2 regions of the Marinobacter sp. CP1 genome follow, and region 1 is predicted to be linked to the other one. Evidence: riboswitches for the same ligand, from Rfam matches in the RefSeq annotation. Region 1 holds a riboswitch; the other holds the start of a gene.
The links. Region 1 has a riboswitch for cobalamin ahead of ACP86_RS10510 (TonB-dependent receptor plug domain-containing protein). Riboswitches for the same ligand answer to the same signal wherever they lie in the genome.

Region 2: it holds a riboswitch for cobalamin, as region 1 does, so the genes downstream of both, ACP86_RS08665 (ribonucleoside-diphosphate reductase subunit alpha) here and ACP86_RS10510 (TonB-dependent receptor plug domain-containing protein) in region 1, are expected to answer to the same signal.

The regions. Positions count from the first base shown of each region.
Region 1 is NZ_CP011929.1:2,279,738-2,284,027, reverse strand. It holds gene ACP86_RS10510 (TonB-dependent receptor plug domain-containing protein) at 1-1,816, opposite strand, end outside; cobalamin riboswitch at 1,951-2,174, opposite strand; gene ACP86_RS10505 (putative nucleotidyltransferase substrate binding domain-containing protein) at 2,297-4,171, shown strand; gene ACP86_RS10500 (3'-5' exonuclease) at 4,164-4,290, shown strand, end outside.
Region 2 is NZ_CP011929.1:1,849,302-1,853,591, reverse strand. It holds gene ACP86_RS08680 (AAA family ATPase) at 1-187, shown strand, start outside; gene fmdA (formamidase) at 289-1,521, shown strand; gene ACP86_RS08670 (zinc ribbon domain-containing protein) at 1,527-1,880, shown strand; cobalamin riboswitch at 2,018-2,215, shown strand; gene ACP86_RS08665 (ribonucleoside-diphosphate reductase subunit alpha) at 2,342-4,290, shown strand, end outside.

The DNA of each region.
Region 1 (4,290 bases):
CCGAGGCCATGAAGGTTCGTCCGGCGGCCAGATAATCAAAGGGCGCGAAGGTCGCACTGTCATATCCGATGCTGGTGGCATACCGACGATCCAGCATGTTATCGACCTTGAATGAGGCCGACCAGCCAGGCTGGAAATTCCAGGCCGCTCTCAGGTCTACCGTGCCATAGCCCGGCAGCAGACTGGTATTTGCCGCATCGTTATAGCGGTCACTCTCGGCAATAAAGCTGGCGCCCACCGACCACTGGGAGAACAGGCGATCAATATCCAGACGCACGTTTTTTTCCGCGCGGCGTGGTAAACGGGCGCCGGTATCGCGATTCTCGGTATCCGCGTAGGTTACTGCTGCCGCCAGATTCCAGTCAGCCGTCTCGATACCGGAAGAAACCTCAACGCCACGGATTCTGGCCGTCTCGACGTTTTCCATGGTGCCCTCAAAGGTCACCGGGTCCGACACGTAGGTAATCAGGTCTTTCACGTCGTTCTGATAAAGCGCAATGTCCCAGTACCACCGGTCATATCGCCCGGAGAAACCGGCTTCGACCATCTGCCCCTCTTCCGCATCGAGGTCAGGATTACCGGTGTAGAACGGCACCGTCAGGTAAAGGTCATTAAAGGTGGGTGCCCGGAACGATGTCGCATAGCTGAGGCGAAAGCGATGGGCGCGGTCCAGCTGGTGACCGAAGGCCACACCGCCAGTCTCCTCTTTGCCATAGGCCTCGTTGTCATCCAGACGCAGACTGAGCATCAGATCGGTGGCATCAAAGTTCAAACGGCCCTGACCGAAAACCGCGCTGTTGGTCCGGCTGTCTTCTGTGAAATTGCTGGTGCCATCCACTTCGTCAAGCATGACCTCCGTACCCAGAACCAGCTCATGAACACCGGCCGTCAGGGTGTTTTCCCAGCGCGCGGAGCGAGACAGGGTGTCGAACGTGCTGGGATTGGCTCCGAAGGTATCCTGTTCGTCGCGAGCTTCCGAGAACTGGATACGTGTACGCCAGTAGTCACTGGCAACCGCTTCCAGATGCAGCCCCATGGCACGAATCAGGAAATCGGTATCACCGCCTTCAAACTCGGTATTACCTTCAGACTGGAAAACCGTCAGTCCTGCGCCGCCGCCCTGGTCAAAACTGTGGCTCAGTTTGGCCAGGCCACCAGCGTTCCGGAATCCTTTGTCCTCGCCGCCAGCACGCAGGTTCGTGCCATCGGTATCCGAATAAACGCCACCGGCCAGGAACGACGAACGGCCTTCCCGGCCAGCCAGCCCGGCCGTTGCCTCACGGGTTTCATGGGAACCGCCTTTCAGCTCGCCCCAACCCTGGCGCCCGGCCTCCGGTTCCAGGGTGAACGCCTGGATGACACCACCCACCGCATCGGCACCGTAGAGGGAACTCTTCGCACCTCGCACCAGCTCAACCCGTTCCATCAATTCGGGAGGCAAAAACTGCCAGGGTGGGATACCCGCAGAGGCCGAGCGCAGGCGGATACCATCGAGAAGCAGCACGGTACCTGAGCTGCCAGCGCCACGCAGGAATACGCTGGTAGTCTTGCCGTAACTGCCGTCCGACACCACGTTGATCCCCGGCTGGGCGCGCAGCAGGTCGCGGAATTCCGCGGGCTGTTGCCGATCAATATCCTCCTTCTCGATGACCGTAACCGAAGACAGGCTCTCCCCAACGGTCTTCGGCCCCAGTGTCGCGGTAACCACGATGGGATCCAGGGCATCGGATTCAGGGGCAGACTGGGCCGAAACGGCCAGAGGCAGGGCGGCCATGGCAACGCCGGCCAGTAAAACAGGGCTTTGAATTCTGAACATGAAACTTGCTCCGCACTCCGCGCGCACCCGCACGGGAATCTGGGTTTTGTTGCGGAACAGGGAATGGGGGCAGGCGGTAGACAGGTGTCAGGAGAGCGGAACCGGCATATCACCCACCCAGGTTGCCCACCGCAACATCGGGTGTTTTTCCAGGCCGGTCTCCGGGCTGGCAGGCGGAACCCTGGGTTCCCGGGCAATCACCTTCCCATGTCGTGGCGACACAGTGGCGCATAGATTGCCGTTGTCCTGCTTACCGTTGCGGGGGCAGCATCGGCCTTGCACTGGCATTACCAGGCTCACCGATTTCCCGTTTCACCCGTCGCGCTTTGCGACGGACACCTGAAAAAAGTGTGGCAAGGCTAGCAACACCCGGGTAAGCGGTCAATGAAATCCATCAAAGGTCGACATGGCCGCAGACCTCTGCCACTGCTATATTCCATGACTGACAATCACTTATTCTTCGCCAGAACAGGGAGTTTTATGCAGGCCGAGCTGGTCGACATCCGCAATCACATGGCTCAATACCCGCCGTTTGACGAGATGGCCGAGGAGCTGCTCGACAGAGTGGTTGGCGACATCGAGATTGTGTACTTCAAGGCCGGGAGCCAGATCCTCGAACTGGGTGACCCGAGCAGCTGGCTGTATTACGTGCGCAGTGGCGCCGTCGAGATCTATCGGCGCACCGGGGAGCTGTACAACCGCATCAGCGAGGGCGAAGTCTTCGGCCAGTTTGGCCTGCTGATGAACAGGAAGGTACGCTTCCCAGCCAAAGCCCTGGAAGACGTCCTGCTTTACAAGATTCCTTACGATACGTTCCAGTACCTCTGGGAAAATGACGACAACTTCGCCGATTTCGTTGAAATTGAAGACCGAAGCCGCCTGCGATCCGCCGTTTCCCGTCGCGAAAAGTCCAACCAGCTGATGACGTCCAAGGTTACCCGGTTGATTGCCCGGGAGCCGGTATCAGCGCCCCACACCGTTCGCCTGCAGGAAGCGGCGCGGATCATGACCGAAAACGGCGTCTCCGCACTGCTGCTGATGGACGAGGAAGGTGAAAAGCCCCTGCTCAAAGGCATCATTACCGACCGGGACCTGCGCACCCGGGCCCTTAGCGAAGCCCTGGCCTCGGAAACTCCGATCAGCGAGATCATGTCGGAGGATCTGATCACCATCCGCTCGAACATGTTCATATTCGAGGCCATGCTCACCATGCTGCACAACAATGTGCACCATCTTCCGGTGATGGATCGGGATGAGGTTCGCGGCGTGATTGCGCTGTCTGACATCGTAAAGTACGAGAGTCAGAGCAGCCTATACCTGGTCAGCAACATCTACCATCAGCAGGATGTCAAAGGGCTGAAGAAGATCAGCCTGGATGTGCGGGACAGCTTTGTTCGCATGGTGAACGAAGATGCCAACTCCCACATGATTGGCAGTGCCATGGCCGGTATCGGGCGCAGCTTTACACAGCGCCTGCTGACACTGGGCGAGGAGAAACTCGGCCCCCCACCCGTGCCCTACTGCTTTATGGCCCTCGGCTCCATGGCGCGGGACGAGCAGCTGGTGGTCACGGACCAGGATAACGCCATGATCCTGGACGACAGCTTTGTGCCGGAAGAACACGACGAATACTTCCTGGCGCTGGCGAAATTTGTCAGCGATGGCCTTGCGGAGTGCGGCTATACCTACTGCACCGGCGACATCATGGCCACCAACCAGAAATGGCGGCAGCCACTGCGCGTCTGGAAGGACTACTTCACCGACTGGATTGATAATCCGAAAGCCGAGGCTCTGTTAAACAGCAATATTTTCTTTGATCTGGATGGCATCTACGGCGAGACCGACTTTGCCGAACAGCTCAAGACACTGGTGGCGGACAAAGCCAGCAACAGCCAGCGGTTCCTGGCAATGCTGGCGCGCAACGCCCTGAACCGCACGCCGCCGATCGGCTTTTTCCGGACTTTCGTGCTGGAAGAGGATGGCAAGCACCAGAAGACCTTCAACCTGAAACGTCGCGGAACAGCGCCCCTGTCGGATCTGATCCGGGTGCATGCCCTGGCCTGCGGCTCCCGTGCACAGAACTCGTTCGAACGACTGAAAGCCATTGGCAACACCAAGCTCCTGCTGGACGACGATCTGGGCAACCTGAGGGATGCGCTTGAGTTTATCTCCATCGTTCGTATCCGACACCAGGCCCTGGCAATCGAGGCTGACCGGCAGCCGGACAACAACGTGCGGCCCGAAGACCTTTCACCGTTTGAGCGCAGCCATCTCAAGGATGCGTTCCAGGTAGTCAGCGGTGCCCAGAAGTTCCTGAAATTCCGGTATCACGCCGGGGTGGCCCGTAATGTCTAGTGAGGAGCAGGCCGAGAATTCTGTTACACGCCTGCCATGGCCCGAGCAATTCAAGGCCCTGGCGGAGCAGAGCAAGTCCCCGATTCTTAAAGCCTATTACGAGAGTGGGTGTGTGTCGC
Region 2 (4,290 bases), 430 kb from region 1:
GCCGGAATTGCGCGCTGAACTCTGCCGGAGTTACGACGCCCGCTACGGAGCAAGGGAACTGTTGCGAGCATTTCGCCAGCGCCTGGAGCCGGCGGTAGCGCGGGCACTGCTGGCCTATCCTGAGTGCCGTCGGTTCCGTGCCGGACTGAAGGGCAACACGGTCACCGTTTACCAATACGTCGAATGACGTAGGCACCGGGGGCATTTCGCGAATACCTCACCGGCACGGGATTCCGGATAGTAAAGGCGTTACCTAATCGTGCAAGCCAACACCAAGGAGCGCCCGTTATGGCTGAAACCATTATCAAGATCGATCTGAACAAGTCGGCTTATGAGAACGACAAAATCCACAACCGCTGGCACCCGGACATTCCGCTGGTAGCCACCGTCAAGCCGGGGGACGATTTTATCGTCGAGTGCTACGACTGGACCGGCGGCCAGATCAAGAACGACGACAGTGCCGACGACGTGCGGGATGTCGATCTTAGCCAGGTGCACTTCCTGTCTGGCCCGATCGGCGTGGAAGGCGCCGAGCCCGGCGACCTGCTGGAAGTGGACATCCTCGACATCGGCACCTTCGAAGAAAGCCAGTGGGGCTTCAACGGGTTCTTCTCCAAGCAGAACGGTGGTGGCTTCCTGACCGAACACTTCCCGGAAGCCCAGAAATCCATCTGGGACTTCAACGGCATGTTCACCAAATCCCGCCACATTCCCAACGTGGAATTTGCCGGCCTGATTCACCCGGGCCTGATCGGCTGCCTGCCCTCCAGGGAGCTGCTGGAAACCTGGAACAAGCGGGAAGCCGGCCTGGTGGCCACCGATCCTGAGCGGGTGCCGGAACTGGCGACACTGCCCAACGGCGAGACCGCCCACATGGGCCAGATGACCGGTGAAGCGGCCAAAGCTGCCGGCGCCGAGGCCGCGCGCACCGTGCCGCCACGTGAGCATGGCGGTAACTGTGATATCAAAGACCTTTCCCGTGGTTCCAAGGTTTACTTCCCGGTATACGTGGATGGTGCAGGCCTTTCCGTGGGCGACCTTCACTTCAGCCAGGGCGATGGTGAAATCACCTTCTGCGGCGCCATCGAGATGGCCGGCTGGATTCACCTGCGGGTCAACCTGATCAAGGACGGCGTGAAGAAATACGGCATCAAGAACCCGGTGTTCAAGCCCAGTCCGATCAAGCCCCGTTATGACGACTACGTGATCTTCGAAGGCATCTCGGTAGACGAGGACGGCGGCCAGCATTACCTGGACGTGCATGTGGCCTATCGCCAGGCCTGCCTGAACGCCATCGAGTACATGACCAAGTTCGGCTACACCAAGGCCCAGGCCTACGCGATTCTCGGTTGTGCACCGGTGGAAGGCCACATCAGCGGCGTGGTGGATATCCCCAATGCCTGCGCCACACTCTGGCTGCCCACGGGCATCTTCGACTTCGACATCAACCCGTCCGCTGAAGGCCCCCAGAAGAAAGTCAGCGGGGGCATGGACGTACCGTTGTCGAAAGATAAGGAGTAATCACCATGCCTGTGTATGACTACAAGTGCCGGGAGCACGGCCTGTTCAATACCCTGGCTACCATGGAGGATGCGGCCAAGCCGGCGGAATGTCCGACCTGCAAGGCGCTTTCGCCCAGGGTGATCGTGTTGCCATCGCATATTGCGGCCATGGACCCGGCTAAAAGGGCGGCTGAGGACCGGAACGAGCGGTCTCGACACGAACCGGTTTTTTCCACCGCGGACCGACGGGCCCACGATAAGGAGCACAGCCGGGCCTGCGGCTGCGGCTCCCAGAAACCGGGTAAGTCCATGCTGTTCTACACCGCTGATGGGAAGAAGATGTTTCCCTCCATGCGGCCCTGGATGATCAGCCACTGATTGGCTGAGTTGATACTGTCACGTGTTTGGCCCCCTCTCCGGGGCCTTTTTTTATTCTGCTGGTTGTTCCTTCTGGATATCGTGTATATAGTGTTTTCATCCTTGGTCAAATACCAGATGTAGTGATCAGTGCGTAACCAAATCGGTCAGCGCGTGATCACCCCACACATTCTGGTATCGGGAATCCGGTGAGACTCCGGAACTGACGCGCAGCGGTATTGGGGAACAAGCACGGCATTACGACACTGGTTGATACCGGGAAGTCGCCGAGCGAGGCCGAATCCAACGATTCACGCCCCTGAGTCCGAAGACCTGCCAGGGATACGGAGCTTCACAGCTCCTGACTGCACCTTCGCGACTCAGGGTGAGCAGACCGGTTATGCCCAGCCATTCCTATGGCGAGGTGTGCCCCTGCGTACGCGATGGTGAAAGGAATTCAACGCGTATTCAGGAGAACACACATGTCTGCCTCAGCCCTGGCCGAACCCCGGCCGACCTCGCACACCGATACCGAATCCCTCCAGGTCATCAAACGCAATGGCACTCTTGTCGGCTTCGATCCGTCGAAGATCAGCATTGCCGTGACCAAAGCCTTCCTCGCCGTCGAGGGTGACACCGCCGCCGGCTCCGCCAGAATCAATGATGCCGTACATCGGGTCACCGACCAGGTAATCCAGGCCATTGGCCGCCGCCTGAAGGCGGGTGGCAAGGTGCACATCGAGGATATTCAGGACCAGGTGGAACTGGCCCTGATGCGGGCTGAGGAGCAGAAAGTGGCCCGCGCCTACGTGCTGTACCGGGAAGAGCACGCCCGCGAGCGTGCCCGCCATGCTCCTGTGGAGGCCCACCCGCACCTGACCGTGAAAAAGACCAGCGGTGAAATCGCTCCCCTGGACCTGGGCCTGATGAAACTGCAGGTGGAACAGGCCGCCACAGGGCTGGAGGGAATTGACGGGGATTCCCTGGTAGACGATGCCCTCACCAACCTTTATGACGGCATTGCCGAGGAAGACGTGCTGTCGGCCCTGATCATGACCGCCCGCAGCCGGATTGAGCGGGAGCCGGACTACAGTGCCGTCACCGCGCGCCTGCTCCTTGAGCAACTTCGTCTGGAGAATGCCGCCGCCCTGGGCCTGCCCATCAGTTTGCCCTTGGCTGAGATTTATCCACAGGCCCTGAGTGCCTTTATCGAGGCAGGTATTCGTTATGAACTGCTGGACGAAGCCCTGGCCGCTTTCGATTTGGAGCGCTTGGGAGCCGCCCTGAAACCGGAACGTGACCTGCAGTTCGGCTTCCTGGGCCTGCAAACCCTGTACGACCGCTACTTCCTGCACTGGAACAAGGCCCGTCTTGAGTTGCCGCAGGTTTTCTTCATGCGCGTGGCCATGGGGCTGGCCCTGCGGGAAGACGACCCGAATGCCCGGGCCATCGAGTTCTACGACCTGTTGTCGTCGTTCGACTACATGGCGTCCACACCCACGCTGTTTAACAGCGGTACCCGCCATTCTCAGCTGTCGTCCTGTTACCTGACGACGGTGGGCGACGACCTTGAAGACATCTACGGCGCCATCCGCGACAACGCCATGCTGTCGAAATGGGCTGGCGGCCTGGGCAACGACTGGACGCCAGTCCGTGCGCTGGGCTCCCACATCAAAGGAACCAACGGCCAGAGCCAGGGTGTGGTGCCTTTCCTCAAAGTAGTCAACGACACCGCCGTGGCGGTCAACCAGGGCGGCAAGCGTAAAGGTGCGGTGTGTGCCTACCTAGAAAGCTGGCACCTGGACATCGAGGAATTCCTGGAACTGCGTAAGAACACCGGCGACGAACGCCGCCGCACCCACGATATGAACACTGCCAACTGGGTGCCCGATCTGCTGATCGAGCGCATGCGCGAAGACCGTGACTGGACCCTGTTCTCCCCCAGCGATGCGCCGGATCTGCATGACCTGTATGGCAACGCCTTCCGGGAACGCTACGAGCATTACGAGGCGCTGGCGGAGCAGGGCAAAATCAAGCTGTTCAAGAAAATCCCGGCCAAGCAGCTGTGGCGCAAGATGCTCACCGTGCTGTTCGAAACCGGCCACCCCTGGATCACCTTCAAGGACCCGTGCAACCTGCGCTCCCCCCAGCAGCACCGGGGCGTGGTGCACAGCTCTAACCTGTGCACGGAAATCACCCTGAACACCAGTGCCGAAGAGATCGCCGTATGCAACCTCGGTTCCGTGAACCTGGCCGCGCATATCGCCAACGGCGAGCTGGATGTGCAGCGCCTGGAACAGACGGTGAACACCGCCGTGCGCATGCTCGATAACGTTATTGACATCAACTATTACGCCGTGCCCCAGGCCCGCAACTCCAACCTCAGGCATCGCCCGGTCGGTCTTGGCCTCATGGGTTTCCAGGACGCGCT